One region of the Staphylococcus capitis subsp. capitis genome, then DNA from elsewhere that is predicted to be linked to it. Evidence: riboswitches for the same ligand, from Rfam matches in the RefSeq annotation. Region 1 holds a riboswitch; each other region holds the start of a gene.
What was found. A riboswitch is a leader RNA that binds a small molecule or an ion and turns the genes downstream of it on or off. The one in region 1 is predicted to bind S-adenosylmethionine.

Region 1 (11,215 bases):
AGCATTCATAATTAAAACCTCCACATCCCAATTTATTTCACACTATCATTTACTTATATGTTTGTTAGTAAGTGTTAGTATCTCTAAATAAGTTAATTTCAATATATAGTAAACGCTTACATAATAACAACGACGTTGACGCATTTTGAAACTATTTTGTATAATCAGATTATATTTTCATTGAACGGAAATTTTTTCATGCAAAATAATGAGGTGCTTAAATGATACTAGATGAACGTGTGAACACTCATTTCGATAAATTGAATGATAATGATATACAAATCGCAAGTTATGTTAATACACATATAGAAGAATGTAAAAATATGAAAATTCAAGATTTAGCTGTACATACGCATGCATCAAATGCCACTATCCACCGTTTCACACGTAAACTAGGATTTGATGGCTACAGTGATTTTAAATCATTTTTGAAATTTGAAAATGAAAAAAAGAATCAGCTTCCTTCTGATTCAATGGAACAATTTAAACAAGAAATAGCAAATACCTTTAGTTATTTAGATCGCATTGATTATCAATTATTAACGAATAAAATGCATGAAGCCACTACGATTTATCTTTACGGAACAGGACGCGCTCAAATGAATGTGGCTGAAGAAGCACAACGTATTTTACTTACAATGCATAAAAACATTATAATCCTACATGATGTTCATGAATTAAAAATGGTGTTAAATAAAACTGTTCCAGAGGATTTATTCTTTATTATTTCATTATCTGGCGAGACATATCAATTGACCGAAGTTACACAGCTTCTTCAATTAAGACAGAAATATTTTATCTCAGTAACAACGATGAAAGATAACTCACTCGCTCAACAAGCAAACTATAATATATATGTATCAAGTAATACATTTTATTTAAATGACGGTACCGATTATTCAAGCTTTATTAGTTACCATATCTTTTTTGAAACACTTTTAAGAAAATATAATGAACGTAAAGAAAAAAATGAATTATTATAAATAAAATCGCAAGCATTATTTGTAACACCCAGAGGCTACTCATTTAATGCTTGCGATTGTTTTTAATTATGCTGTTGTTCTTCTAGTTCTTCTAATATATGTTGCATTTGATCAATCATTAATTCAAAACCATGCGCAGTTGAATCATGATATTCTTTCTTCTTCTGTTTGTACTCCAACGCAGTTAAACGTCTTTCCTTTTCAACTAATGAGCGGTAGTAAAACAACATTTGAGTACCACCATTTTCACGTTCAAAGAATTCTACTTCTATGACATCCTCTTCGGCGCTTAAACCAGGCATACCTATTGTCATTTTAATGTATTCATCCATTACAAGCTCTTCGTATTTACCTTCGATAACATTTTGCTTCCCATTTCTACTATCTACTATACGATATGTACCGCCTTCTTGGACATCCGCTTCAAAAGTCTTATTTGTACGTGGTGTTGTCATGAACCATTGTTTAAGAATCTCCACTTTTGTCCATGCTTCATAAACAACTTCTGGAGTAAATTTTAGTAAACGTTCGATGTCGATTTCTACGTGTTCATTCTCTACATTATATTTTGCCACTCTCTTTCACCTACTTTCACTCTTATTTCTATTTTAACGTATTTAAGCTATGTCACAAACTCTGAAAGCTCTGAAAAAGTTAAAAGGAAGCTAAAATCTAAATGAGTAGCTTCCTTTTAATTTATATTTATTTTTGAGGTTTATCTTTTAAACGAGGGACTCTCAAAATAATAGCCACTAAACCACAGATTCCTAATAAAATTGGATAGATACTATATGGAACAAGTAAGAAAGGAGAAATACCAGCAACACCAGCTGCTGAAATAACTTGAGGACTATATGGGAGTAACCCTTGGAAACATCCTCCGAATATATCTAATATACTAGCTGACTTACGTGGATCGACATCATACTCATCAGCAATGTTCTTGGCTAAAGGTCCTGCCATAATAATAGAAATTGTATTATTAGCAGTAGATATATCCGCGGCACTTACTAAACTGGCAATACCTATTTCTGCACCACGTTTAGATTTAACTCTAGCACGTACAAACTGTAGTAACCAATCTATGCCACCATTATGTTGAATGATACCTACAAGGCCACCAATCAGTAATGCTATCATTGCAATATCTTCCATTCCAATTATACCTTTAGATACGGCACTGAGAAGTCCTTTCCAACCAAAGGAACCATCAATCAATCCTATTAAACCTGCTAAGGCTGTACCACCAATGAGTACAATGATGACGTTTACACCTACAAGTGCGAGTATCAGTACTAATAAATATGGAATAACTTTAATTAAGTTATAATCATAACTTTTGGCATGATCGATTGAAATACCATTCGTTAAGAAAAATAAAATTATAATCGTTAAAATAGCACCTGGTAAAACGATTTTAAAATTAACTCTAAACTTGTCATTCATCTTAGTCTTTTGAGTTCTTACTGCAGCAATGGTAGTGTCCGAAATCATTGACAGATTATCACCAAACATTGCACCACCGACTACCGTAGCCATAGCTAAAGCTGCGGGCACATGTGTTGCTTGTGCGAATCCAAATCCTACTGGGGCTATCGCTGCAACAGTCCCAACTGATGTCCCCATCGAAATAGACACGAACATACAAATAACAAATAGGCCTACAATGATTAAATTTTGAGGAATCAATGATAAACCTAAATTAACAGTTGAGGTAACACCACCCATTTTTTCAGCAGTAGTTGAAAACGCACCTGCCAAGATAAAAATTAACATCATCAAGATAATGTTCGAATGTCCAGCACCTTTAGTAAATACTTCTACCTTCTTGGCAAAAGATTCTTTTCTATTCATAAGTAAGGCAACGATTACTGTAATTGTAATTGCAACATTTAAAGGCATAGTTGTAAAATCTCCTGAAATAATTCCTACACCTAAAAAGAGTAATACAAATAGGAGTAATGGGAACAGGGCCCACGCGTTACCTTTCTTTACTTTCTCCATAAATTTGACCTACTTTCCATAAAAATAGGAGCGAAACAGAAATTTCATTCTCAATGAATCATTTCTTCATTCCGCTCCGGCAAGTGACTTTATTTGAAAACTAACCCAAGTGTGTATCAATAGAGTCAACTCATACCAACAAGTGATTAAAAGATATGTTATTTCACCATTTATACTCTGTTGGCATAGCATTTCAGCTTATCTTCTAACCTTAGCGGTTACTGGAATTGGCACATGATAAAATGTTGCCGAAGCTTCCTAGGGCCAGTCCCTCCACTTCTCTCGATAAGTTATTCGAATTGTGTCTAACGTTACAAGATAATTATAGACACGTCAATACATAAAGTTTATTGTATTTTAAAATTATTCTTCAATCTGTGTAGTGAAAAATTTCTCATAAATCGTGATTGCTAAAGCAACAATAATCAATAACACAATAGCTACACCAAAAACAATCCACCATTTCAAATAAAGACTTATAAATATGAGTAAAATGCTTATAATTGTTAAACATAAAGATACCCTTTTGAAAATTTTTTCAGTTCTAACCGATACAATTTTATATTCACTTATTTCGTCGCCATGAAGAAATTTACCATTTTTTGCTTGACTAATTTTAAGCTTCACTTCAAGGACGTAAGCAATACTTCCAGAACAAATAATGATTAGTAGCATCGTAACATTTGAAAAAGGTTGTGTAATAATCCAACTGAACATTCCAAAATAAGCAAGTGCAGAAACAATTGCTAAAATATAATCAATCATAGGATTAAACCAAGTTATACCTTTTTTTACATTCTCGTTAACTAAATAAACATTAACTGCAGAAATATATGTACAAATAATCACAGCTATAGCTAATATTACTATTAGATTATGATGGCACAATATTAGTGACGGTAAAGCTAAAGCAATTAAGATATTAGGTAACCATCTGATTAAAAAATTCTTCATTTTATAATCACCTTTATTCTATATTTCACCAATCACATACATCTTACATGAAAGCTTCAACTATTATCAAATCACCATTTAATATGGTGCAAACTTTCTACTCTCACACTAAAAAATGGGAACTCAGTCGAGTCCCCATCACCTTAAAATAATCAATATATAATTTGCCTATTAAAAGTAAATCAATTGTTAGTCGATTTGCATACCACCTGTTACACCAAAGACTTGGCCAGTAGTATAACTTGAATCTTCTGAAGCAAGTAAAACGTAAGTACCTGATAATTCAACTGGTTGACCGGCACGACCCAGTGGCGTTTGTTGTCCAAATGTAGGAATTGCACTTTGAGGTTGACCTCCAGTAATTTGAAGCGGTGACCAGAATGGCCCAGGAGCAACACAATTCACTCGAATACCTTTCGCACCAAGTTCTTCAGAGAAACTTTTCGTTAATGAAATAATTGCTGCTTTAGAAGCTGCGTAATCATGTAAAATTGGACTCGGATTATATCCTTGAACGGAAGACGTCGTCGTAATTGATGCGCCAGGTTTTAAATATTCTAACGCTTTTTGAACTGTCCAGAATACTGGATATACATTCGTTTCAAACGTCTCTGCGAAAGCTTCAGTATTAAATCCGTGAATATCATCATGATATTGTTGATGGCCGGCAACTAACGTTACATTATCTAAACCGCCTAACTCATTATAAGCCGTTTCTACCATATCATAGTTAAACTGTTCATCCCTTAAATCCCCAGGAATTAGAATAGCTTTCTGACCAGCATCCTCAATCACTTGTTTTACTTCTTGTGCGTCGTCTTCTTCACTCGGTAAATAGTTAATAGCCACATCTGCGCCTTCTTTTGCATAAGCGATTGCAGCTGCGCGTCCAATTGCTGAATCTCCTCCAGTCACTAACATCTTATAGCCTTTTAATCTCTCATGACCTTTGTAAGATGTTTCACCACAATCAGGTTGAGGTGTCATTTTCGATTGTAGACCTGGTAACTCTTGCTCTTGTTGTTCATAATCAGACGTTTTAAATTTATTTCTAGGATCTTGTGCTGACATCATTCATCATCTCCATATTTAAGATTTAATATTATTTACCCATCATAAAGCATATTTTAATCATCATTTTATCTCTGAAAATGAATTCAATAGCACTTTAAATAGCTACATGGCAACTATTGCCGTATAGATTAACCATTCAATAATTTTTTAACGAGCGTTACAAAATACGTTGGTACTTTCTCTAAAATACGTTCGTCTGGGTCATATTTAGGATGATGCAAATCATATTCACTATTGGAGCCAATGATAGCAAAGACACCGGGGTAATCTTTCGTATAACCTGAGAAATCTTCACCAATCGTTAGTGGTTCTTCCATCATTTGAACGTTGTAACCTACTTCCTTAGCTGCTTCAATTGCTTGTTGGGTAAGTGTTTAATCATTTACGACAGCACCCGGTAATTGTGTATATTCGAATTTAATATCTACATTAAATACTAGAGATAACCCATCTGAAATTTCTTTCATACGTTGCTTTATAAGTTGACGTTTTTTAGAATCAAATGAACGAACAGTACCTTGAATATAAGCTTGATCAGCGATGACATTCCATGTATTCCCACATGACACTTCCCCTATCGTAACGACCGCACTATCAAATGCTGATAAATTACGACTCACAATAGATTGTAGGCTGTTAATCAGTTGACCTACTACAATGACCGGGTCATTTCCTTGTTCTGGTTTCGCTGCATGAGCACCTTTTCCTTGAATATGAAACTCAAAACGATCTACAGCGGAAGTGATTACACCACTTTTAATCGCGAATTCACCAATGTCTAGTGAAGGATAATTATGAAAACCTAAGACTGCTTTAACGTTCTTAAGTACTCCAGTTTCACTTAACCTAATTGCACCATGACCTAATTCTTCAGAAGCTTGAAACAATATTCTCACTCGTCCACTTAATTCGTTTTCAAGCTCTTTAAGTTGAGTTGCTACGCCTAAAATACTTGCCATATGGATGTCATGACCACATGCATGCATTACTCCTTCATTTGTAGATGTAAACTCGTGCACAACTTGTTAGTTTATCGGTAATGCATCAATATCAGTTCTTACTGCAATCACCGGTTCACCTCTACCTATTTCAGCCACTAAACCCGTTTCTAAAGGTACATCTAAAATGGTTATATCAAAACTTTCAAGTATACGTTTAAGTCGCTTTGTAGTTTCATACTCTTTATCAGAAAGCTCTGGGAATTGATGAAATGTACGTCTCCAATTAACATAATCTGAATAATTTGGCATAAGCTATTCAGTCCCTTCTTTTTTAAAAAATAAGCGTAAAATGTAGTAAAATAACGTGCCTGCAATAACTCCAATAGCTAAATTATTAGTAATTAAAATTAAAATCATCGTTAATCCCATAACCAATCCACGTTTAACTGGTGCACCTTTAATATGTTGAAAAGTGCGTCTATCAAAGGTATTAAAAGAAATAGTAATGAGTACCGAAGCGAGTACCACCATCGGTATTAAACCAACAAGTTGTCCTAAGACGAACACACATAATAATAAGAAAATACCGGTAGTGAGCGTAGCTACTCGTGTTCTTGCTCCCATACGATAATTAAATTTCGATTGTCCAACTAAACCGCTTGAACCATATCCTCCGAATAAACCAACGATAATATTTGATAATCCTTGTCCTACAATCTCTCTGTCTTTATTAGTTGGATGTTGTGAAATCATATTCATCATATCATTTGTTAAGTTAGTTTGGATTACTGAAATAATGGACATTGTGAAAGCATATTTTAAAGCAATGAAGAAAGCACTCAGTTCAAACATTTCTTGAGGTATATGAATCGATGGCATTGAAAAGTGTATATCCGCCATATCATGTACGTATTGCAAATTCGGATGAATAAGCCATGTCGCAAATGTTAATACGATAATAGTAATCAGCGGTGCCGGAATTACTTTAATTGTTCTAGATGAAATAAAAATAATTATAAAAGTGAGTGCACTTACCACATAAGTTGCTATTGAGATACCAAATATATACTTCATTTGTGTCCACAATAATAGAAGTCCCAAGGCGTTCATAAACCCCATAACAACAGTATTAGGTATGAGTTTTAATATTTTATCAATATGGCATAAACCATATATAAATAAAATCATTCCCATGAGTATGGTTGCAAGAGCCAAATAATGAACCCCATATTGTTCTACTAAAGGCCCACCTATGATAGAAATACCACTACTTGGTCCTGAAACCATTGCTAACCTTTTACCGAACAAAGAAATGAGACACATCATTAAACCACAACTCATCAGTCCTAACGTTGGCTTAATATGTACTATAAAAGAAAAAGCAATAGCGACTGGTAATAGTGCTAATGCCATGAGTATACCTGCTAAAATATTTTGACCATAATGACCTTTCCATTCCTCTATATAAGCAATTTTATGCAACTCGGTCATTAATACATCCCCTTTTTGCTAAGCTTTAGAGGCTTCATTTCAAACTATTAAACCTCTCATATCGATATAAGTATAATCATTATTTCACTTTTTCACTATATTATAAACCTCTCGTTTGAATATAAAAAGGCGAGCCCTCAAAGGACTCGCTAAAGACTATAAACGAACGCTTTAACTCTTTTTGATAACATGACCGCCTAGCTCATTTACAAGTAACTGATTTACTTTAATCTAACTTAAATTCATTATCCACGATAACTTTACCATCTTTAATCACTTTTTGAGCGTGATTAATACCGAAATGATATGGGATATACTCATGGTTTGGCGCATCCCAAATTACAATATTTGCTTGGTCCCCTTGATTAATCGTACCTGCATCAGCATCAATTGCTTTAGCTGCGTTTACTGTCACGGCATTCCAAACTTCAGTTGGTGATAATTTTAATTTCAATGCAGCAATCGCCATCGCAAGTTGTAAATTATTTGTTACGCTACTACCTGGATTGTAGTCAGTTGCTACTGCAATCGCACCACCATTATTCAACATACCACGTGCATCAGCGTAGTCATTTTTATCTAAGTAAAATGTTGTAGCAGGTAATAATACTGCCACAGTATCACTAGTTTTAAGTTTAGCTTTACCTTCTTCACTAGAAGCAACTAAATGGTCAGCTGAAATTGCACCTTCATCAATAGCCAACTCTAATCCGCCTAATGGATCAATTTCATCAGCGTGAATTTTAACTTTAAATCCAGCTTCTTTAGCCTTTTCCATATATCGCTTAGATTCTTCAACTGAGAATACACCAGTTTCACAAAAAATATCAGCAAAATCTGCATATTCTTTAACTTCTGGTAGTAATTCAATCATTTCTTCTAAGAACGCTTCATTAGATTCAGCTTCTTCAGGCACTGCATGCGGCCCTAAGAAAGTGTGTTTCATGTTTAGGTTATATTTTTCAGCTAAACGGTTCGATACTCTTAACTGTTTTAATTCATTTTCTTTATCTAAACCATAGCCACTTTTACTTTCTACTGTTAACACACCATGTTTAATCATTGTTAGTAAATCATGCTCTGCTTTTTTGAAAAGATCTTCCTCACTAATTTCTCGAGTAGACTTTACAGTTGAAAGAATACCTCCACCAGATTCCAATATTTCTAAATAGGATTTCCCTTGGCGTTTTAATGACATTTCATGTTCACGTGAGCCACCAAAAATGAGATGTGTATGCGCATCTACAAGTGCAGGAGATACCACTCTACCACTAGCATCAATGACCTCTTTAGCCTCATAGTCATCTGTATGAGGTCCAGAGTATACCACTTTCCCATCTTTAATTACAACTGTACCATTCTCTACAACTTCTAATTCGTCCAACTCTCTCCCTTTTAAAGGTTTGTCAGTAGATTTAGGTAAAATTAATTCTTGAATATTTTGGATTATTAAATCATTCATTATTTATCACCTGCTTCATCAATCATTGGAATTTGGACACCTTTATCTTTAGCCGTTTTAATAGCGATGTCATATCCTGCATCAACGTGTCTCGCTACTCCCATACCCGGATCTGTAGTTAAAACTCGTCCTAATCTTCTATCAGCACGTTCTGAACCATCTGCTACTACTACCATACCAGCGTGTAATGAATAACCCATACCTACACCGCCACCATGATGGAATGAAATCCAAGAACCACCAGCTGCAGTATTAATCAATGCGTTGAGTACAGCCCAATCACCAACTGCATCACTGCCATCTTGCATACCTTCAGTTTCGCGGTTAGGACTTGCTACTGAACCAGAGTCTAAATGGTCACGCCCTATAACAATGGGTGCTGAAATTTCTCCATCACGTACAAGCTTATTTAAAGCTAGACCCATTTTTGCACGTTCGCCATAACCTAGCCATGCAATTCTTGATGGTAAACCTTGATACGAAATTTTTTCTTCAGCTAAATCTAACCATCTTAATAATTTTTCATTATCTGAGAATAATCTTCTCATTTCTTCATCAGCACGTTCGATATCTTTAGGATCACCACTTAATGCTGCGAATCGGAAAGGTCCTTTACCTTCACAGAAGAGTGGACGGATATATGCTGGAACGAATCCTGGAAAGTCGAAAGCATTTTCAACACCATTATTGTATGCAACTTGACGAATATTATTACCATAATCAAATGCTACAGCACCATATTTTTGGAATTCCAACATCAACTCAACGTGCTTAGCCATTGAAGCTTCAGATAATTCTACATATTTTTTTGGATCTTCTTGACGTAATTTCTTCGCTTCCTCAACAGAATAGCCTTGTGGCACGTAACCATTTAATGGGTCATGCGCACTCGTTTGGTCTGTAATGATATCAATTTTGAAACCTTTATCTAAAATTGCTTTATGAATATCCACTGCATTACCAACTAAACCAATTGATAGAGCTTCACCTTTGTCTTTTGCCTCTTGAGCCATTTTTAGAGCTTCATCTAAATCCGTAGATTTAACATCACAATATTTTGTTTCAACACGTTTATCAACACGTGTTTCATCAACGTCCACACAAATTGCGACTCCGTTATTCATAGTTACAGCAAGTGGCTGTGCGCCACCCATACCACCTAAACCTGCAGTTAAAGTAATTGTTCCTGTTAAATCACTTTTATATTCTTGATTAGCTAATTCAGCAAAGGTTTCATAAGTACCTTGAACGATACCTTGTGAACCTATATAAATCCAACTTCCAGCGGTCATTTGACCATACATGATTAACCCTTTTTTATCTAGTTCATTAAAGTGATCCCAGTTCGCCCATTCTGAAACTAAAACTGAGTTTGATATTAAGACACGTGGCGCTTCTTCATGCGTTTTAAATACGGCAACTGGTTTACCAGATTGTACTAACATCGTTTCATCTGCTTCAAGATTACGTAAAATGTTTTCAATTGCTTCAAACGCTTTCCAATTACGAGCAGCCTTACCAATACCACCGTATACAACTAATTCTTCAGGATGTTCAGCAACTTCTGGGTCTAAGTTGTTATATAACATTCTTAATACCGCTTCTTGCTCCCAACCTTTACATTCAATATCTAAACCCTTTTTTGCTTGAATTTTTCTCATATCAATCTCTCCCATCTGGAATTATCATTCAAACCTAATTAAATGAGCTTAGCAGTCCTATTTGAAAAATGAACCCCCTTCTAAACGAATATTAATTAAAAATCTTTAATGCCATTAGAAAATTAATTAAATATTCAAATAATTCAAATTCCAAACTTTTAGACTGCTTTAAATATCTTACATTTATAGTATAATGTACTAAAATATAGACAACAAATATAAATAAACTAATTATTTATAACTTAAAACTATAAATAGGGGTGTCACACTTGAAGATTATTCAGCTTGAATATTTTTTAGCTATAGTTAAATATAATAGTTTTACTAAAGCGGCTAATTTCCTTCATATAAGCCAACCTTCTCTAACAGCAACAATTAAAAAGATGGAAGCTGATTTAGGTTATGACTTATTTATGCGTACAACTAAAGACATTAAAATCACTGAAAAAGGCATTCAATTTTATAAGCATGCGACACATATCGTACAGGAATATCGTTCCACAGTTGAAAAAATATATGACTTAAATATTACATCTGAACCTAGAATTAAAATGGGAATGTTAGAATCAACAAGTCAATGGATGGGTAAAGTGATAAAACAACATCATAATGATTATCCTAATCAACAATATCGTATGTACGAAG
Region 2 (11,215 bases), 570 kb from region 1:
TGATTTGCATACCAATAATAATCAGTAATACATAAACAATAACGAGTTTAGTGTGAAGGGATTGTAATTGTTTAAGCCACTTCATAGGATGTTGCCTCTAATCATGTTGTTGGAGGAAGTATCCAACGCCTCTACGTGTCACAATGTATTCTGGGTGCGATGGATCGTCTTCAATTTTTTCGCGTAAACGACGAATCGTTACGTCAACTGTACGTACGTCACCGAAATAATCATAACCCCACACTGTTTGTAATAAATGTTCACGTGTCATTACTTGACCCATATGTTTAGAAAGGTAGTGGAATAATTCAAATTCACGATGTGTTAATTCGATATCTTCACCACATTTTTTAATTGAGTAAGCGTCTGGGTAGATGACGATATCTTTGATTGTTATTTCATTTGTAGCGCCACTCACTTCTTGAGCTGGTTGTGAATAATGGCGACGTAAGTTTGCTTTCACACGTGCGATAAGTTCACGCGTGCTGAAAGGTTTTGTTACATAGTCGTCTGCACCAAGTTCAAGTCCTAATACTTTATCAATTTCTGAGTCTTTCGCTGTTAACATGATGATTGGCATTTCGAATTTTTTACGTACTTCGCGACATACTTCCATGCCATCTCTGCCTGGTAACATGATGTCTAAGAGTACGATATCTGGTTCTTCTTCATAGATTAAATCTACTGCATCGTTACCATCGTAAGCGCAGAATACTTCGTATCCCTCTTTCTTCAAATTAAATTCTAAAATATCAGCAATTGGTTTTTCATCGTCGACAACAACAACTTTTCTAGCCATATATTTTAACCTCTTTTCTCAAAGTGTAATTCTTCCGTTCGTTTAATTATGTGAAGGCTATATTTTTCTCTATTATACCTTGTGAAAGGTGATGTATGTAATATATATAGCGCATAGTTACCTAATATATAATTTACCATTTATGAACGGGTAATTCTATTTTTGTATTAAAAATTATAGAATAATATTATTTATAATTTTACCATTGAAATACTGTATTACAAAATATGTTGAACAGTTGCAAATAGCTCAAATTATCTATATATCAGTATTTTCATTATTTTGTAATATAAATATTTGGTGTAAGACGTATGCTTATGCGATTCTCCCTTTTGAAAATGTAAACAAATAGCGTAAATGTTAAGTTTTTATTGCAACGTCATGGATATTGTAAAGTGAGCGTTATGTGTGGGCGAGGATATTATATGAGTGGATGGATTGTAACAGGAATAAAACGGATATGTAGGTATAAAAAAATGCCTACCCTATTGGGTAGGCAATACGGTCCCGACGGGAATCGAACCCGCGATCTCCTGCGTGACAGGCAGGCGTGTTAACCGCTACACTACGGGACCTATCATGGTGACTCCTACGGGACTCGAACCCGTGTTACCGCCGTGAAAGGGCGGTGTCTTAACCGCTTGACCAAGGAGCCGTTCTTAAGCACAAAATAGATTATAGCATAGCTCATCTTTTCGTGACAAGCTATTTTTTACATAAATTTAACAATATTTTTTAAGGGTTAATAAATGAGAAATATTGCTATAAAAGTGTTGATGGCACCGTTTAAAACGGAATTATATATTACGTATTCAACTACTTTCTTCTATATAAATAAAGTAAGACCGACTCGTTGTAATGAAACGAGTCGGTCTTTTTGAAGCTAGGATATCATTTATGATCTCAGCTTTCTTTTATACTTTGTTTTACCATAATTGTTCTAATAGGTTTGTTTGTTCACGGTCTGGGCCTACAGAGAAGATTGAAATGTGTACGCCACATAATTCTGAAATACGCTCTAGGTATTTGCGTGCATTTTCAGGGAGTTCTTCTAAACTGCGGCAGCCTGTGATATCTTCTGTCCAACCTGGAAGTTCTTCGAAGATTGGTTTACAGCGTCTTAATTGATCTAAGTTAGCTGGGTATTCAGTGATTTCTTCGCCATCTAACTCATATGCTGTACAAATTTTAACTGTATCTAAACCTGTTAAAACGTCGATAGAGTTGATTGAAAGATCTGTGATACCACTTACGCGACGTGAATGACGTAGTACCACTGAGTCAAACCAACCTACACGGCGTGGACGTCCTGTTGTTGTACCATATTCACGACCTACTTCTCTAATGTGATGACCATCTTCATCGAATAATTCTGTAGGGAATGGACCATCACCTACACGTGACGTATATGATTTACATACACCGATGACTTTAGAAACTGATGTAGGACCTACACCTGTACCTACTGTGACATTACCAGCAACTGGGTTACTTGACGTAACGAATGGGTAAGTACCATGGTCGATGTCTAACATGACACCTTGGGCACCTTCGAATAATACTTTGCCGTCTGCAACATTAGCATCATCCAAGATTTTAGCTGTGTCAGTGACATATTCTTTTAAGCGTTGACCTGCTGCATAGTACTCGTCAAAGATTTCATCAAACGTAGGGCATGTTTCGTTGAACATTCCTTTGAAATAAGCATTTTTATATTCAATGTTTTCTTTAAGACGACGTTCGAATGTTTCTTTCTCTAATAAGTCTGCTACTCGAATACCAATACGTTGTGCTTTATCTACGTATGCTGGGCCGATACCTTTTTTAGTTGTACCGATTTTATTATCTCCTCGACGACGTTCTTCATATTCGTCTTGAGCTAGGTGATAAGGTAAGATGACTTGTGCACGGTTAGAGATACGTAAGTTGTTAGTTGAAATACCACGTTCATTTAAACCGTCTAATTCTTTCAATAATGCTACTGGATCTACAACTACACCGTTACCGATAACTGCTAATTTATCTTTATAAAAGATACCTGATGGTACCAAATGTAATTTGTATGTTTTTCCACCAAATTGAATTGTGTGTCCTGCATTATTACCACCTGAGAATCTAGCGATAACATCTGCTTGTTCTGCTAAGAAATCTGTGATTTTACCTTTACCTTCGTCTCCCCATTGTGTCCCAACTACTACGATTGATGACATAAGAGCACCTCCAAGTTTTTCTCGTTTAACCATTAGATATTCTACCAATATGCCTATGAGATTGCAAATAAAAATCGAACATTAAATTTGTTTAGGTTTTTTGCAATTGATTCATCTTGTTTTTGCTTTTTATACAGTTTCATCGTTGTGTTATCAGTGCTTTTGAGTTCATTTTCCGGAAAATGATATACATACTTCAAGTGATTGCAAAGAATGAAAACAAAATAAAAACCGTACAATAAAGCTAAAAAATAAGTTTATTGTACGGAAAATAAATTTTATGTCATTTCTGCATGAGCATAATCAATGTCTGTAAATTTATTATATTGTTTCATGAAATGAAGTTTCACAGTTCCTGTTGGGCCGTTACGTTGTTTAGCAATTATGATTTCAATTTCACCGTTATCATCATTCGTTTGTGGCTCAAAGCCTGTATCATCGTCATCATCTTCATCCTCGCCACGATTGTAGTAATCATCACGGTATAAGAAAGCAACGATATCAGCGTCTTGCTCGATAGACCCAGATTCACGAATATCACTCATCATTGGACGTTTATCCTGACGTTGTTCAACACCACGTGAAAGCTGACTCAGTGCGATAACTGGGCATTCTAGTTCACGGGCAATGGCTTTAAGTGTACGTGAGATTTCTGATACTTCTTGTTGACGGTTGTCTGAGAATCGAGAACCGCTACCTTGAATTAATTGTAGATAGTCAATCACTATCATATCTAAGCCGTGTTCTTGTTTAAGACGGCGACATTTAGATCGTAAGTCATTAATACGAATACCTGGTGTATCATCGATAAAAATCTTAGTTTTTGATAATTTACCAACTGCAATCGTAAAACGACTCCAGTCTTCTTCTGTCATCGTACCAGTTCTTAAGCGGTTTGAATCTACGTTACCTGAACTACAAATCATACGCGTTGCTAACTGGTCTGCACCCATCTCAAGCGAGAATATGCCTATTGTAAACATATCTTCATGTGTCGCAACTTTTTGGGCAATATTAAGAGCGAAGGCAGTCTTACCCACGGAAGGACGAGCCGCTAAGATGATTAAATCATTACGGTTAAACCCAGCAGTCATTTGGTCGAGATCTCGATAACCTGTTGGAATACCAGGCGTTTGACCACTATTTTGGTCGAGTTCTTCGGCAGTCTCATACACTTGTCCTAAGACATCTCTAATATCTTTAAACCCGTCACTTTCTCTTGTAGAAGAAAGTTCAAGGATACGTCTTTCGGCATCACTTAGGATTGTATCTAGTTCTAATTCATCATTATAGCCATCATTTGCAATACTATCTGCCGTTTGAATTAACTTACGTTTTAACGCGTGTTTAAAGACGATATCTGTATAATATTGAACGTTTCGCGTTGTTGGAACGTTAGTCGATAGCTCTGCGAGATATTGAGGGCCACCCGCTTCACTTAAGCTTCCATCACTAGATAGTTGATCCATAAGTGTGACAACGTCGATTTCTTTGTTATCTTCATTAAGATGCATCATTGCACGGAAGATATGTTGATGGGCGCCTCTATAAAACGACTCAGGAAGGAGGACTTCCTGAGTTGTATTAATCAATTCTGGATCTATAATAATGGCACCTAAGACAGATTGTTCAGCTTCATTGCTATGCGGCATTTGATTTTGCTCATACATTCCATCCATTGTTTGTTTTACACCTCTTATTTCAATCCATCTTTGTTATTTTTGGAATTACTGTTCTACTGTGTGTACTCTAATTGTACCTTCTACTTCTTTATCTAATTTTACTGGCACATTTGTATAACCTAACGCATGGATACCATGTGGTAAGTCCATTTTACGTTTATCAATTTTAATATCATGTTGTTTATTTAATGCTTCGGCAATTTGTTTAGTACTGATTGAACCAAACAATTTACCGCCTTCACCTGTTTTAGCTGATACTTCAACTTCGATGTTTTCTAATTTTTCTTTAAGTGCTTTCGCATCATCAATTTCTTGTTGTCTGTCTGCTTCAGCACGTTTATTTTGTTGTTCTAATTGTTTTAAGTTACCAGGAGTTGCTTCTACAGCATAGTTGTTTTTAAGTAAGAAGTTGTTTGCGTAACCTACTGGTACGTCTTTTACTTCGCCTTTTTTACCTTTACCTTTAACATCTTGTTTGAAAATTACTTTCATGCATCTTCACTCCTACTCATTTGTTCTGTAATTGCTTGCTGTAATTGTTCTATAGCCTCTTCTATAGTGACACCTTTAATTTGAGTGGCAGCGTTTGTAAGGTGTCCACCACCACCTAATGCTTCCATCGTTAATTGAACGTTGATAGAACCTAGTGAACGTGCAGAGATACCAATAAGGTTATCTTCACGTTTAGCCACAACATAAGATGCCTCGATACCTTCTAAACTTAACAACTCGTCGGCTGCTTGTGCAACCGTAACAGGATGGTAGATTTTATCATTTGAACCATGAGCAATTGCTACGCCATGATCTTGTAATTGAACCGTTCTAATAAGTTCTGAACGATTAATATAAGTATCTACATCATCTTTTAAGAAGTGTTGCGTTAAGATTGTATCTGCACCATGCGCACGTAAATAACTTGCAGCATCAAATGTTCTTGAACCTGTTCTTAATGTGAAGTTTCTAGTATCTACTATAATACCTGCATACATGACTGTTGATTCTAAACGTGTCAATCTTTGTTCAGTTGGTTGATATTCTAATAATTCAGTAACAAGCTCTGCAGTTGAACTTGCATATGGTTCCATATATACCAATAATGGGTTTGAAATAAAGCTTTCGCCACGTCTATGGTGGTCAATAATGACTTTACGGTTTGCTTTATTTAAGACATTTTCATCTAAGACCATTTCAGGCTTGTGCGTATCCACGACAACGACTGTCGTCTTAGACGTCATCATATCCCAAGCTTCATCTGAAGTGACAAAGCGTTCTTTTAATTCTGGTTTCTTATCAATTTCGTCCATGACACGACGTAAAGTCGGATCAATATCTGAATCATTGAGAACGACAAAGGCTTCTAAATTATTCATTAATGCAAAACGTGAGACACCAATTGCTGCACCAATTGCATCTAAATCAGGGCGTTTATGTCCCATAATAATTACCTTGTCGCCTTCAGTTAAGATGTCTTTAAGTGCGTGAGAAATTACTCGGGCACGTACACGCGTACGTTTCTCCATAGGGTCAGTCTTACCACCGTAGAAGCGAACGTTACCATTCATATTTTTAATGGCAACTTGGTCACCTCCTCGACCGAGTGCTAAGTCTAAACCAGATTGTGATAAATCCCCTAGGTCGATAAGGTTCTCTGTACCTTCACCGACACCGATACTTAAAGTGAGTTGTGCACGGTAACCGACACTTTTCTCTCTCAACTGACTTAAAATTTCAAAGTTTGAATCTTCAAGTTCTGCTAATATCTTTTGGTTAAGATATGCAACGAATTGATCAGAATTATAACGTTTGAAATAAATATTGTATTCTTGTGCCCATCTGCTAATGACACGTGTAACCATTGAGTTGATTTCTGAACGTTGTGTATCGTTCATATTCTGCGTAATCTCGTCATAATTGTCTAAGAACAACGTTGCGATAATTGGCTTTGAATCTTCATACAACTCGTTGGTATGTACACTTTCTGTGATATCAAAGAAATATAAACAATGTTCATTCTCTGAATATCGCACATGGTAATGATAATTGTTATGTTCAATTTCTACTTCTTGTACTTTTTCTAATTGTTTCAATATGTTAGGAAAGACTTCGTTTACATTTTCAGAAATCACATTAGTTTCAACGTGTTCTGTCATGAATTGGTTCATCCATTCAATGTGGTTATCTTCATCTAACACAATCATCCCAATCGGCAAATGTTTGATTGCTTTATTGCTACTTGCCGAGATGTGACCACTTAAATCATCCACATAATTATCCATTTTAAGAAAAGCTTGTCTCAATAACACGCCACTAATGATAATCATCACGACGAGGATTGCTGCACCAATGCCAGCGACAATTTGGTTGAAAATAAACCATACGATGACTAATGCAATGGCTGTAAGTACCATTAGTATAAAAGGTATGAGCAATGCTTTTTTAGTGGATTGACGGTTCATTCTTCCACCTCTAATCACTTAGTTAATAATCATTTTTTAATAATTCGTTTTAAATTAATACATAAATCAATAACTCCAAGTAAACCAACGATATGTGTCATCGGTGTAAGTAGTGTCCCCACTACCATTAATAAAATCGTTACAGCATTCGGCCATCTCTTAGCTTTACCGAAGAAATGTATAACGCTTAAACCTTGGATATACATCACTAATGATAACACAACCTCAAAGTTCAAGACGATACTTTGGAATATACTTGGTTGGTTCGCAAACATTACACAAATAAGAACTATAAGATAAATCCATAATAGTACACGATTCATTTGCCATGCGAATAATGGCTTAAAGATCGGAGTTGCGACCTTAAACTTACGTAAGATAGGAAATGTAATAATCAGATTAATTAAGATTAAAAGGAAAATGACTATAATAAGATAACTAGGGAGTTGGACCGTTGATTGTCGGAAACCTTCCTCAAGAATCTGTCTATAGTTAGAATCTAATCCACTTGTTAAGATGGCATCATACATCGCATCTTTAAATGGCTTAATTAATACGGCTGCTTTTGGAATTTTTTCGAATGTTTGTAATAACATGAATCCAATCAATGTTATTAAACTTAATGAAGCCGTTGAAACATAAAGAATTCTTTCTTTTGAAGTTCTTTCCTTAAGTAATTGACCGATGATAAAACTTAAAATTAAGATAAGTACCATCATACTTAAGACAAATGTATTACCTAATAACGTTGTTAGAATCACTGTTACTAAAGCGTTAATTCCAAATGATTGTACAGAGCGGTTCCATAGCACGATGCCAGGAATCGTTGCAAATAAACATAAAATTAAGCCGAGAATAGGTAATACATGTGTTACTAAAGCGACTATCAGTAATGAAATAGTTGCAATAATAGTTGCTTTAGGTTGTATTTTTGAAAACACACACGCCACTCCCATACTTTTTGACTATAACTTCTATTTTAACCTCTTTGCCCAAAATTAACAATTATAGGTGCTTCATTTGATGAGTATCAAATGTTAGTACCTATTATGCAATCGCATCAACGATTGTAATCTTTAAAAGTTCAATAATGACTTCGTCATTAATTAGTAGCACTTATTCTAAAGACGTACTTACTTTGCTTAGCCAAAGTTTAGTATGTTTAAAAATAGCTGTGTTTACTTCCTTTTAAATTGTTTTAAGTTCAAGAAATGGTAGAGGTTTGGAGCCCAATCGTTAAAGTTTAGAAGGAAGCCGTCATGTCCTACATTATCTGGCACAAAGAAATGGCGATGATATTTAAATCTCTCTCCGACTGTTCTTACTTGATCATCTGGATAAAGTAAATCATCTATAAACCCCATCGTTAGAACCTTTGTATCTAAAGATTGATAGACTTCATCAACATCATCTCGTCCTCTATCAATATTGTGACTATCTAAGACGTCGAGCAGTGTTAAATAACATTGTAAGTCAAAGTTTTTCTTAAATTTATTACCTTGATACTGTTGATATGTTACAACTTCATCTGGCGTAAAACGTTGGTCATAACTTTTAGAGGAACGGTATGTTAAGAAGCCTAGTTGTCGAGCGATACTTAAGCCTTCCTTCCCACCAAGATGAATTGCTTGTCGGGCGATCTCGTTGAAAGCACGACTGTACGATGACGTTTTACCAGTTGCTGCGAGAATAATGGCTTTGTCGATTTGAAATTGATTATTATACAGCAATTCCATTGCTTGCATACCACCTAGACTTGCTCCAATTAGGATGTTTATCTTATCGAAGTCTAGTGCTTTGATACCTTTTTCAATCGCTTTAACAATATCTCGTAATGTAAGATGCTGTGGAAAATTAGGGTCATTAAGTTTGGAACTTGAACCAAAGGGACTACCGATGACGTTGAAAGTTAGAAATTGATAATCATGACGTGGAATATAACCACCATCTATAATTTCACGCCACCATCCATGTTTCTCGTCTGTTCCATAAGTTAAGTGATTACCTGTTAATGCGTGACAAACAACAACTAATGGTTGACCTTTATATCCAACGTGTTCATAGCGTAATTTTAAATTATTAATGGTTTCTCCTGATTCAGTTGTAAATGTCCCTAATTCTAACGTATCTACTCTGTAATTCGTCATCGTTAACGCTACCTCCTCTTACAAAAAAGCTTCCTACTCAAATGAAAAAGTAGGAAGCTGGTCAGTACTTATCATTCGAGATTCTCGTTGGTTGTAGCACCGTGCTATCATTAGTCGGTTGCTGAAGCATCGTCGGGCCAATTCCCTCAGCTTCTCGAAATAAGATTTGTTGGATTGATTTGTATATTGATGTTGATTAAGTTTCAATCTTAAATAGTCTGCATTTTTCTAATTAATATAATATTAACTAAAATGGTTTATGACTTCAATACTTTGCTGTCATTTTCAGGAGTTAAAAGACTAAACGTAAACAAGCGATAGTAATAATACCTCCAATTATTGTGATAGTAAGGCTACGTGTGAAAATGGCAAGGAAAACTGTTGGTATAATCGCAATAATATATGACAAATTGAGCGTATATCCAAAGGTGTTATCGTGTTGTTGTATGACCCCATCAATGACAAGTGCGGTAAATAATGTGATAGGAATAAATGAAAGCCATTTAACGACAATTTCAGGTAAATGAACTCTAGATATCATCATAAAAGGAATAATTCGAATGAGTAACGTTACAATTCCACATAAAATAATAAGTATCAGTGTGTGTAAATCTGTTGTCATTTATCCATCACCACCCCTAAGGCTGCAGCGAATGTTGCGGCTATTAATATTGCTAAATATGAAGGCATCACTAAACTTTAAAGAAGCATCATTGTGATTACACAGATAATTAATATGATATATACGAAATCTTGATTTCTTCACTGACTCAAATTGAGATATACCTAGGAAAATGAACATTGCAGTAATCGCATAGTCTAATCCAAGTGCATTAGGATTAGAAATATATTTGCCGAAAAGGGCGCCGGCCACACACGAAATAGTCCAAAAAAGATATGCTGTGATATTAAGACCATGAAGCCAACGATCATTAATCTTTTCACCTTTAATATATGGCGTAATGGCAACTCCGAAGGTTTCATCGGTTAATAATGTACCGAGACCTACCCTATTCCATAATCCATATTGTTTATAATTAGGTGCCAAAGTCATACTTAATAGAAACATACGTGAGTTAATGATAAGTGTGGTCAGCACGATAGCAGATATTGGAGTACCTGTAATCGCTAAAGCGCAAACAATAAATTGTGCGGCACCGGCGTAAATAATGAGACATAATAAAATAATTTCTAAGATACTAAAGTTTTGAGAGGCTGCTACGATACCAAATGATAAACCTACTCCTGCGTATTCAAATAAAGTAGGAATACATTCTTTTACCCCTTGCTTAAATGAAAGATGGGTCATTTGATCAGCCTCCATTCCACTTTCTAAAATAGTAAAATAAGTCTATTATATTTGGAAAAGTTGTTCAATATTTTTTAGACAACGGTTTGTGCGACGTAAGACAAACCTCATAGTAAAATCATTGTAATTACAACATTTATAAAATTTCAGAATTTTGTTTCTTCTTTTAGACATCCCTATCATTTTTGAAGATTTGAAGTTGAATTATTTCTCTTCCCCTACCCTATTCAACAAAAAAACTGTCGACAAAATCGTTAAGATCTTGTCGACAGTTCAAATAATTAATTGAGTCATTCATCGTTGTATTGTAGTAATTACTCAGCCTATTTTTAAGTTATTATTTTGTAGGTTTAGAAATTTTAGTTTTTCCACCCATGAATGGAACTAATGCTTCAGGAATTGTGATTGTACCGTCTTCATTTTGATAATTTTCAACGATAGCTGCAAATGTACGACCTACGGCTAAACCACTACCATTTAATGTATGAGCTAATTCTGGTTTAGCTGAGTTATCACGTTTAAAGCGAATGTTAGCACGACGTGCTTGGAAATCAGTACAGTTTGAGCAAGAACTAATTTCTTTATAGTCATTGTAACTTGGTAACCATACCT
Region 3 (11,215 bases), 410 kb from region 1:
TAGTAAGAGGGGATGTGTGGATTGTGGAGTTTCGTGATAAAGACAATCGAACGGTCACTTTAAAATTTAAAACGAATAAGGATACGCCTAATGGTAATCACGTACTCACGATTCCAATATATAATCATCAACTCTTATTTACTCGACACAAAGTTCGTGGAATTGAATTCCCTGGGGGTAAAGTTGAGTCCGGTGAAACACCATTAGATGCGGTTTTAAGGGAATTATATGAAGAGACAGGCGCAATTGCCGAGAAATGTATTTATTTTGCACAATATAGAGTTAACACAAATGATCATAGTACTTTTCTTAAAGATGTATTTTTCATTGAAGCGAGTCATTTCATTGAAACTTCAACTTATTATGAGACAAATGGTCCATGTCTATTTGAAAATGTTTCCAACATACCTAAGGATAAGCAAAGTTTTCTAATACAAGATGCGACGATATTGAAATGTTTAGAAAGGGTGAGAGCGCTTGGATTTTACAAAAATTAAGAAAATGCCAATAGACGCTCATACGCATCATTTTGATGAAGTAACCTATAAAGTAGATGGATTAAATGTCAAAGCTTTAATGATGACACCAGTAGACCAAAATGTAATTCAACGTATAGTTATATATCTTCGCGGTGGAAAAGGGCAAGTAGGTCGTGTAAGAGCTGCAAGATTAATGCAGTTTGCAAATGAACACACGCTAGTTATAGGGCCATACTATAGAGGTAATAACGGTAGTGAAGGTAAAGATGAATTTTATCGAGGAGATTTGAATGATGTAACACAATTAATTCGACTTTTACATGATAAATATCCCTCAGCATATATTCATATGATAGGATTCTCACGTGGCGGACTACAAGGTTTATTAACCTTTCAAGACTTACCTGTAAATAGCTTCATCATATGGGGAGGCGTCTCAGATATTCATTTAATGTATGAGGAACGTGTTGATTTAAGAGGGATGCTAAGACGAATGGTGGGCCATCCTAAAAAAGATAAAGACGCTTATGAACAAAGAAACGCGATGAAAACCATTGATTCTACCAGCCCTCCTATATTAATTGTACATGGAGGTAAAGATAAGCAAGTTGGCATTCACCAAGCTTATGATTTAGAAGAAAAGTTGAGAGCTAAGAGGGTGTACTACGAAACGTTTTATCAACTAGATGAAGGTCATGTGCCACGGCCTCCAGCAATGAAAGAAACATTATCTAAAATTCAACAATGGATGACCAATATTGAAGAAACTAAAGGTAATTTGTGATATCAAATTTTAAATCAAGATAGAGATATATTAAAAAGGGTGAGACAAACGTCTCACCCTTTAATAATTGGAAATATTTATTTATTGAATGCACCTTTTTCAGCAATACGTTCTACTTCTGAACCAAACTTTTTAAAGTTTTCCTCAAATTGATTAATTAAGTCTTGAGCTTGTTCATGATATTTATTTGCATCACTCCAAGCGTTCACTGGGTCTAAGATAGTCTTTGGCACATCTTTAATTTCAACTGGGACATTTAAACCAAATGTTTCATCTTTTTTATATTCAGCATCTTTTAACTTTCCTGAAATAGCTTGGTTTACCATCTGACGCGTATAGTGTAAGCTGATTCGGCGTCCTACACCATATTTTCCACCAGTCCATCCTGTATTAACTAAATAAACGTCAACATCATGTTTATCGATTAATTCACCTAATAAATCAGCGTAAACAGTTGGATTTAATGGTAAGAATGGTGCTCCAAAACATGTTGAGAACGATGGTTCAGGCTCAGTTACTCCACGTTCTGTACCGGCTAACTTAGAAGTGAATCCACTTAAGAAATGATACATTGCTTGATCTTTGGTTAGTTTGGAAATAGGAGGGATCACACCAAAGGCATCAGCAGTTAAGAAAATGATTGTATTAGGATGAGCTGCTTTTGAAGGCAACACGATATTATCAATATGTTCGATAGGGTAAGCAGCACGAGTATTTTCAGTAAACTTATTGTCATCGAAGTCTACTGTACCATCCTCTTTTACGACTGTGTTCTCTAGTATAGTGCCGTATTTAATTGCATCATAAATTTGAGGTTCTTTTTCTTTAGAGAGGTTGATTGCTTTGGCATAACATCCACCTTCGATGTTAAATACACCATTTTTGTTCCAGCCATGTTCGTCATCCCCAATAAGTTTTCGTTCTGGATCAGCTGAAAGGGTTGTTTTACCAGTGCCTGATAGTCCAAAGAATAAAGCGACATCACCTTTTTCACCTACATTAGCTGAACAATGCATGCTCATGATATCTTGCATTGGTAAAAGGTAATTCATTACTGAGAAAATACCTTTTTTCATTTCTCCGGCATATTCAGTACCACCAATTAAAATGACTTTGTGCTTGAAAGAAATGATGACAAATGTTTCTGATTTAGTGCCATCTACTTCTGGATCAGCTTTAAAGTGAGGTGCTGATACAATTGTGAAATTAGGTTTGATATTTTTAGCTTCATCTTTAGATTCTGGACGAATAAACATATTATGCGCGAATAAATTATGCCAAGCCAATTCATTAATCACAGTTAACTTTAAACGTGAATCTTTGTCGCTTCCTGCATAACCATTAAATACGTATAATTCATCTTTTTTACCTAAATAATCTAGAACTTTATTATAAAGTTTTAAAAAAGTTTCCTCATCAATAGGTTGGTTAATGTCTCCCCAATCGACATTATCTCTATAAGAAGGTTCAGTTACGATAAATTTATCTTTAGGTGAGCGCCCCGTATATTTCCCAGTACTTGCATTCACTGCACCTAATTCAGTTAATTTCCCTTCGTTATTATCTAAAATTTTATTGTATAGCTGAGTTGTTGAGAGTTGAAACTGTGTTGATGGTTTCTCTAGTAAATTTTTTATTTTTATTGTTTCTGTGTATGTGTCTACTGACATACTCAATCCCTCCAAAGCAATAGTATTTATGTAAGCCTTTACATTTAAATAGTATAACACATTAATTTTATTAATCCACCGTTAACATAAGCATTTAACGAAAATCATAAATTGACATTGAACCTTGAATTCGGTACTATTATTCTTAACGGATTCTCTTATCCTGAGTGGTGGAGGGACATGGACCCAATGAAACCCAGCAACCTCTTTTATGATAAAGAAAGGTGCCAAACCGTTTGCAGACATATATCGTCTGAACGATAAGAGCGAATGGACGTTTAAGGGCCTTCTCTCTATCTTGATAGTGATGAAGGCTCTTTTATTTAGCTCTCAAATAAAAGAGAATTTTCGTAATTTATATTAAAGGAGCAAAACATGACTTATAATAAACGATTATTTACTTCAGAATCAGTAACTGAAGGTCATCCCGATAAAATTGCAGATCAGGTATCTGATGCAATTCTAGACGAAATTTTAAAAGACGACCCAAATGCGCGTGTCGCTTGTGAGACAACAGTAACGACTGGTATGGCGCTTATTTCTGGTGAAATTTCAACATCAACATATGTTGATATACCTAAAGTAGTGCGTGAAACAATTAAAAATATTGGTTATACAAGAGCTAAATATGGTTATGATTTCCAAACTATGGCAGTTTTAACCGCTATTGATGAACAATCTCCAGACATCGCACAAGGTGTTGATAAAGCGCTAGAATACCGTAATGAAATTTCAGAAGAAGAAATAGAAGCGACTGGTGCAGGAGATCAAGGGTTAATGTTTGGGTATGCCACTAATGAAACAGATACGTATATGCCATTACCAATTTTCTTATCACATCAATTTGCTAAACGTTTATCTGATGTGCGTAAAGATGAAATTTTAGATTATTTACGTCCTGATGGAAAAGTACAAGTAACAGTTGAATATGATGAGAACGATCAACCTAAACGTATAGATACAATTGTTGTATCTACTCAACATGCTGAAGATGTTGAATTGGAACAAATTGAAGCAGATATTAAAAAACATGTCATTTACCCTACAGTGTCTGATGATTTATTAGATGCTGATACTAAATTCTTTATTAACCCTACAGGTCGTTTTGTTATCGGAGGACCACAAGGGGATGCAGGATTAACTGGACGTAAAATCATTGTTGATACTTACGGCGGTTATGCACGTCATGGTGGCGGTTGCTTCAGTGGTAAAGACCCAACTAAAGTTGACCGCTCAGCTGCTTATGCTGCACGTTATGTTGCTAAAAATATAGTAGCCGCGGAGTTAGCTGATCAATGTGAAGTGCAATTAGCCTATGCCATTGGTGTGGCTGAGCCAGTATCTATTTCAATTGATACTTTTGGTACTGGTAACGTTTCAGAAGCTAAACTAGTTGAAGCGGTTAGAAATAATTTTGACTTAAGACCAGCTGGAATCATTAAAATGTTAGATTTAAAACATCCTATTTACAAACAAACTGCTGCATACGGTCATTTTGGCCGTACTGATGTTTTACTTCCTTGGGAAAAATTAGACAAAGTTAATTTACTTAAAGATGCGGTCGAATGATAACCATAGCTTTCAAAATTAAGGGAAATAAATATTAATTAAATGTCGAAAAATTGATTTTTTTCTATTATAATGAGAGTTATTGAAATGGTTAAAGGAGCGTTGTTGTGATGAGTTTATCTTCACCGATAGTTATAGGCTTAATCGTTGCAATTATTGTGGCAATTCTTTTCTTTATTCTCTTTTTAGTAGCGAATCACAGTAAAAAGAAAATTAAAAACCAAACAGAAGCCCAATATAAAGAAAAAGAGCAACATATGAAAGAATCTCATGAAGAAGCCTTAGAAAAAGAAAGAGTTGAAAATAAAAAGGCTGTCACAAAACAAAAAGAAGATTTTGATGCGACAGTAAGCAGTAAAGATAGAGAAATTGATGCATTAAAACTATTTTCTAAAAATCATAGTGAATATGTAACAGATATGAGATTGATTGGTATTCGTGAACGTCTTGTTAATGAGAAGAGAATTCGTCCTGAAGATATGCACATTATGGCAAATATCTTCCTACCAAGTAATGAATTTAATAATATCGAACGCATCAGTCATCTTGTTTTAACTAGAACTGGTTTATATATCATTGATTCTCAACTTTTAAAAGGTCATGTGTATAATGGTATTAGTGGTGCTCAGTTCAAAGAGTTACCAACAATGTCTCAAGTATTCCAAACACTTGATTTAGATGAATCTACACCTCAAACATTAGTATTAGATCAAAATGAAGATCAACAATCTTTATCATTTGTTAATTATTCTGAGAAGATTAAACATATTCAAAATCTTGCAGGTGATTTACAAAGTGAATTAAACACTAAATATACACCAACTTCAATTTTGTATTTTAATCCTAAAAATGATGGAGATGTTACAATTTCTAATTATAATCGGGCTTCTAATGTTAAGGTTCTAGTTGGGCCTGAACAACTCGATGAATTCTTTAATAAATTTGTATTCCATGGACGTATTCAATATAACGTGGACGAGTTACAAACTATTATGGATAAAATAGAGTCTTTTAATTAATCAATACAAACGTAAGGAAATGATTTTCTTACGTTTGTATTTTTTTATTTGAACAGGGTATAGAAATCTGAAGAGAGAAAATCATATTAATATTTTTACAGTTAAATTGAATCGTAATATGATAGACACCAAAGCATAGATGAGGAGTGAATATGATGGAAACAGTTCAATTTTATAATGGTAGAGAGATGCCTAAAGTAGGTTTGGGGACTTATAGAGTTGAGAATAGTGATCAATGTAAAGATGCTGTTAAACATGCTATTGAAAATGGTTATAGAAGTATTGATACAGCCAAAATATATGGTAATGAAGAAATGGTTGGTCAAGGGATAAAAGAAGGACTAGCTTCTACAGGTTTAAAACGTGACGATTTATTTATAACTTCTAAATTATGGTTAGAAGATTATGGTCGTAATAATGTTGCACAAGCTTATGAAACAACCATTCATAAATTAGGTTTAGATTACTTGGATTTATATTTAATGCATTGGCCTGGAACAAATGAAGCAGTTATGATTGATACATGGCAGGGAATGGAAGATTTATATAAAGATAATAAAGTTAAAAATATCGGTGTAAGCAATTTTACTCCTGAAAATTTTGAAGCTTTACTCGCTCAAGTATCTATAAAACCTGTTATCAATCAAGTTGAATTTCATCCATATTTAATTCAAAAAGACTTACGTAAATATTTAGAAGCACAAAGCATCGTTATGGAATCTTGGTCTCCGTTAATGAATGCTAAAATTTTAGAAGATGAAACTATCAACGAAGTCGCAAATGAGATAGGTAAATCACCTGCACAAGTGATTATAAGATGGAATGTTCAACATGGGGTAGTTGTCATTCCTAAGTCAGTGACGTCGCATCGTATAGAAGAAAATTTAAATGTATTTGATTTTGAACTTTCTGATGCTCAGATGGAGAAAATTGATAGTTTAAATAAAGATGAAAGAATGGGACCGCATCCTGCCGAGTATAACGGACATAAATAATAAAGACCATAATAAAAGCACTCTGATACATGTATCAGAGTGCTTTTACTATGGTCTTTTTTTAAATAGTCAACAGTATTAAAGATGAAATCCTATATAACAAGCTATAAATCCAATTAAAAATTGCAGTAGTGAATATCCTATAAAATGACCTAGTTTAAAATTGGGTGTCATGAAATGAACTAATTCATTTGTAAGTGTAGAGAAAGTAGTTAATCCGCCTAGAACTCCTGTTATAAAAAATGGTGATATCCAGTCATTTGAAATTGAAGAACCCAACGTTATCCCGACTAGAAAACTACCTAAAATATTAACTATTGAAGTTGCTATAGGAATAGAAGAATTAAATTTTTCATTACATATATTTGTTATAAACGCTCTAATTACAGCGCCCAAACCTCCACCAAACATAACAAGAAGGATAGCTAATTTCATAATTGACCTCCTATTTTAACTCCTAAGTAACAGAAAATGATACCTAAGATGTAACTTGTCAGTCCATATATGATAAGCATCATAAAATTGTGATGATCAAATAATTGGACGAGCTCGAATTGAAAAGTGGAGAAAGTCGTCAAGGCGCCTATAAACCCTGTTGTTATTGCTTTTTTAACTAGAGGGTACCTTTTAAACAGGGTAATAGTCAAAGTACCAATTAGTCCCATTAAAAATGCACCTAAAAGATTGACTAAAAAGGTGCCTAAAGGGAATCCCGAACTATCATTTAGCGTTGAAAAAGCGTAACGTAGTAATGCACCCAAAGCGCCACCAATAAATATATATATGTACTGCATGGGATTAACACCTCATTAACGTTTTAACATTTTAATTTTATTTATTACATTTGATTAATTAAATATAAAACCAAATGTGTGTAGTGATGAAAGAATGTGTATCACAATAACTATAAATATAATTAAGGGTAGAAGTTTACTTGCTACTTTTATCCAATCTTTACTTTCTCTTGAATATTTAATTGATTTATCCGCAAAAATAATAGATAAAATTAAGATAATAATATTTACTATTGATGTAGCAACCATTAATTTCATAAATGAGCCTAAAATATGACTCAATAAAGAATTGTTAGTATTAAAGAAAAAACTAACAATAATCATAAGTATACTTAAGTAAAAGTATTTCTTAGAACGTGCCATACGTTGCCTCCTTGATTTACATCATTACAATATACTATCACATTTTATGAATATGAGAATAGTAAAAATAATTTGATCATTATTATAAAGATTAATATCTCTTTTTAAACAGCGATTTTAAGGCATATCATTCGATTGTGTGAACGGTGCATGTTATAAATATCTTATAAAGTTTTAATAATAACACGTGAAAGCTATAATTCTATTATAATTATAAATATACATACATATCTTGTTTTAAAATATTTATGAATTATCGTATTGAACGTATTGAGTTAAGGAGGAACAACAAATGACGAAGTTAAATGTAGAAGTATTTGCAGATGGCGCTGATATTGAGGAAATGAAAGCTGCTTATAATAATAAGTATGTTGATGGTTTTACTACTAATCCTAGTTTAATGGCTAAAGCAGGGGTGACTGATTATAAAGCATTTGCTGAAGAAGTAGTTAAAGCAATTCCGGATGCATCTATTTCTTTTGAAGTTTTTGCGGATGATTTAGAAACTATGGAAAAGGAAGCTGAAATCCTTAAACAATATGGTGATAATGTTTTTGTAAAAATACCTATTGTAACAACAACAGGGGAATCAACGCTTCCCTTAATAAAAAAATTATCAGCTGATAATGTGAGATTAAATGTCACAGCTGTTTATACCATTGAACAAGTTAGAGATATTACAAATGCTGTTACTGAAGGCGTACCTACATATGTTTCAGTGTTTGCTGGTCGAATAGCTGACACTGGTGTAGATCCACTACCTTTAATGAAGGAATCTGTTGAAGTTACTCATAGTAAAAAAGGTGTTAAGTTACTTTGGGCAAGTTGTCGCGAAGTGATTAATGTTATTCAAGCTGATGAAATAGGTGCAGATATCATCACATGTCCAGCTGATGTGGTTAAAAAAGTTAATTCAAATTTGGATCGTAATATTGAAGAACTCTCAATTGACACAGTTAAAGGTTTCGCTAAAGATATTCAAAGCTCAGGTCTTTCTATCTTGTAAAGCTTAATTGTAGTTAATTTATAAAAGCAATCGATGAAGAAATAACACTTCATCGATTGCTTTTTCATTGAAGATATTTAAGAGTGATTGCAACAGTATGATAAATAATTTATGATTTATAGTAATTATTAGATTTGAGGAGCGAACTCCAATATATGGACAAAAAGACATTTAAAGAAAAGGTTCAAAAACAATTATGGTTTTTAAATAAAAAAGAAAAAGAACAATTGAATAAAAAGCTAAGTCAGATAGATAGTGAAGATAATGTAGATTTTAATAAACCCATTCAGTTTTCTAATCGTTATCTCAAAAGTCATATATACGAGCATAAAAGTGCTACTTCAGGTAAAACCTTTATATTACTATTTAGTATTGTTGTAACATATGCTTTATTACTTGGATTATTTTTAACAGGTTTGATAACAAGTTTAACTTCAGTTCATTACTTTATTAATCCTAAAGTTGAATTATCTAGTTTATTAGTAATTATCATTTTAATAGCAGCAATCTGTATAATGATATTGAGCCTTTATTTAATTAAAATAATTACAGCATTATTTACAAAAAAATTACTGGAATTAAAATTTAATAAGTGCTAGTCTTTTCAATGATTTGAGCAAGAGTTAAACTTTCTTGCCATTTTTTGGATACCAGTGTATAGGGGATTTCAGTACGAAGTAGAGTCGTATTGTCGAAAATGATAATAGTAGAATCTACAGAAGAGTGAATTCCAATAATTTTACGTGCGTTAATAAAATATTTTATTGATGCACGTTTTTGTGTTAGTGGGAATAAAATTGTATCTCGATTGATATAGATAGGTATTAGTTTATTTATATTTAGTAATCTTTTAGCTTTTAACGATTGCACTTGTAATGAAGTGTGATTCAACTCAAGTAGATAGTGAATCATTTTCTGTGGTGTAAAGGGGACAGTGATATGATAGTCAGAGTATTGTATACGTGTTTCTGTCTCATTAGATATAGAAGTTTTTAAATAAAGTAAATGTCTCGTTGAATAAGTAGTCATGTTGTTCATTCCTTCATGGTTATTTAAGATTATTTAAACATTTTTGTTTAGTGGAGTTTTTAATTTTCTTTATAGAAGTTAGAGATAAATTCATGTGCTGGGCTATCTCATATTGTTTAAAGCCTTGAATATGAAGACGCAGCCATTGCGCTTCTTGTGGTTTGAGTTGATCAGAGAAGTCTTCTAACACTAAGTTAAAATCATTGAGGAGAATAGTAGAATCATAAGAATTGTGAAAATGGGTATCAAGCGTAATTTGATTGGATCTATTATTTTCTTTCCTAAAATGGTCTATTAAATGATATTTCAATTTCGTGAAGAGATATGTACTTATCGAGGTTGATTTTTGTTCATCGTAATTTAGAGTGAGTTGCCACATTTTAATAAGTAAGAGTTGATAAAATTCATCATAATTATAAGTGATGTGATAGTGATTTAACAAATAATGAATAATTTTATTATAGTTTTTATAAACTTCTTCAAATTCCAAAATATGCACTCCTATTTATGTACATAAATATTATTTCCGGATAAAAAGAAGATAACTTACTTTATAAAAATTATCATTTGCGTAATTTTCCAATAAGGTGTTAAATAGTAAGCATAGACTTATTAAAACTCAAATAAAAAAGCATAAAATTGACATTAAAATGACAATTCAACATAAATAAATTTGGTATGCACTAAGGGAGGTTAATATGGATTACGCACACTTAAATTTAGAGCACTTTTTCGCACGTAACGATGATTTAGATGTAATTAGAGATCGTTCTGATTTCGTCATGATAAATAATTTTACTAATGAAATGAAGTATCGTGATGGTGAAATTGAAGGGACAATTGATTTAAATCAGTATTATTATAAAAATCGTTCACAAGCGGCTAGTTTTATTATGATGGAATATAAAAAGTCTTAATTCATATATTATAAAAATCGAGGTTGCTTATCATCATTTAACGTTTTTTCTCATGATTAATATCCTTATTAATAGAGATTTATTGCTGGTTTTACGTTCTATTATTAGATGTAGACACTCATTTATTCTCGAGTGATAAAAAATGATGAAGAAGTGAAACCTCTATTTTTATTTTTTAGTTTCATTTTTATTACTATTTATTTATGAATTTGTAACATTACCAATATAAAATTGTGAATCTGAATTAATAATGTTAAACTTTATTATCGTAATGAAACTGAATAGTTTAACAACAATGACCTAAGAGGTGTGACTATGATTAAGCACAAAAAGGGCTCTATATTAGCTATTTTAGGATTGCTAATAGTATTTGTTGTTGCTGCTGTTATTTTCTTTTCAATGATTTCTGATCAAATATTCTTTAAACATGTAAAGTCAGAAAAGAAAGTAATTAAAATCGATAAAACTCTAGATAAAGCAGCAAAGAAACAAATACATAACTATACGAGTCAACAGGTATCTAATAAAAATAATGATTCATGGCGTGATGCATCAGATGCTGAAATTAAAACAGCTATGGATAGTAGTGA

Region 2: it holds a riboswitch for S-adenosylmethionine, as region 1 does, so the genes downstream of both, V6C74_RS00195 (alpha/beta fold hydrolase family protein) here and V6C74_RS02840 (Na+/H+ antiporter NhaC family protein) in region 1, are expected to answer to the same signal.
Region 3: it holds a riboswitch for S-adenosylmethionine, as region 1 does, so the genes downstream of both, metK (methionine adenosyltransferase) here and V6C74_RS02840 (Na+/H+ antiporter NhaC family protein) in region 1, are expected to answer to the same signal.

Annotation. Positions count from the first base shown of each region.
Region 1 is NZ_CP145263.1:582,266-593,480, reverse strand. Features, by position in the region: partial or broken gene V6C74_RS02855 (alpha-glucoside-specific PTS transporter subunit IIBC) at 1-9, opposite strand, end outside; gene V6C74_RS02850 (MurR/RpiR family transcriptional regulator) at 222-983, shown strand; gene V6C74_RS02845 (SRPBCC family protein) at 1,046-1,558, opposite strand; gene V6C74_RS02840 (Na+/H+ antiporter NhaC family protein) at 1,686-2,987, opposite strand; SAM riboswitch class I at 3,183-3,279, opposite strand; gene V6C74_RS02835 (hypothetical protein) at 3,351-3,941, opposite strand; gene V6C74_RS02830 (SDR family oxidoreductase) at 4,131-5,012, opposite strand; partial or broken gene V6C74_RS02825 (amidohydrolase) at 5,144-6,265, opposite strand; gene V6C74_RS02820 (SulP family inorganic anion transporter) at 6,269-7,447, opposite strand; gene hutI (imidazolonepropionase) at 7,674-8,909, opposite strand; gene hutU (urocanate hydratase) at 8,909-10,570, opposite strand; gene V6C74_RS02805 (LysR family transcriptional regulator) at 10,840-11,215, shown strand, end outside.
Region 2 is NZ_CP145263.1:13,480-24,694, reverse strand. Features, by position in the region: gene walK (cell wall metabolism sensor histidine kinase WalK) at 1-85, opposite strand, end outside; gene yycF (response regulator YycF) at 98-799, opposite strand; tRNA gene V6C74_RS00230 (tRNA-Asp) at 1,302-1,374, opposite strand; tRNA gene V6C74_RS00225 (tRNA-Glu) at 1,380-1,454, opposite strand; gene V6C74_RS00220 (adenylosuccinate synthase) at 1,726-3,009, opposite strand; gene dnaB (replicative DNA helicase) at 3,288-4,688, opposite strand; gene rplI (50S ribosomal protein L9) at 4,737-5,183, opposite strand; gene V6C74_RS00205 (DHH family phosphoesterase) at 5,180-7,147, opposite strand; gene V6C74_RS00200 (YybS family protein) at 7,177-8,103, opposite strand; gene V6C74_RS00195 (alpha/beta fold hydrolase family protein) at 8,326-9,294, opposite strand; SAM riboswitch class I at 9,360-9,460, opposite strand; gene V6C74_RS00190 (AzlD domain-containing protein) at 9,587-9,916, opposite strand; partial or broken gene V6C74_RS00185 (AzlC family ABC transporter permease) at 9,913-10,603, opposite strand; gene serS (serine--tRNA ligase) at 10,941-11,215, opposite strand, start outside.
Region 3 is NZ_CP145263.1:991,979-1,003,193, forward strand. Features, by position in the region: gene ytkD (RNA deprotection pyrophosphohydrolase) at 24-497, shown strand; gene V6C74_RS05135 (prolyl oligopeptidase family serine peptidase) at 478-1,263, shown strand; gene pckA (phosphoenolpyruvate carboxykinase (ATP)) at 1,341-2,933, opposite strand; SAM riboswitch class I at 3,089-3,200, shown strand; gene metK (methionine adenosyltransferase) at 3,309-4,502, shown strand; gene V6C74_RS05150 (nuclease-related domain-containing protein) at 4,613-5,521, shown strand; gene V6C74_RS05155 (aldo/keto reductase) at 5,677-6,516, shown strand; gene V6C74_RS05160 (CrcB family protein) at 6,595-6,951, opposite strand; gene crcB (fluoride efflux transporter CrcB) at 6,948-7,310, opposite strand; gene V6C74_RS05170 (hypothetical protein) at 7,365-7,673, opposite strand; gene V6C74_RS05175 (transaldolase) at 7,966-8,679, shown strand; gene V6C74_RS05180 (hypothetical protein) at 8,835-9,278, shown strand; gene V6C74_RS05185 (competence protein ComK) at 9,265-9,708, opposite strand; gene V6C74_RS05190 (sigma-70 family RNA polymerase sigma factor) at 9,728-10,198, opposite strand; gene V6C74_RS05195 (hypothetical protein) at 10,407-10,625, shown strand; gene V6C74_RS05200 (N-acetylglucosaminidase) at 10,941-11,215, shown strand, end outside.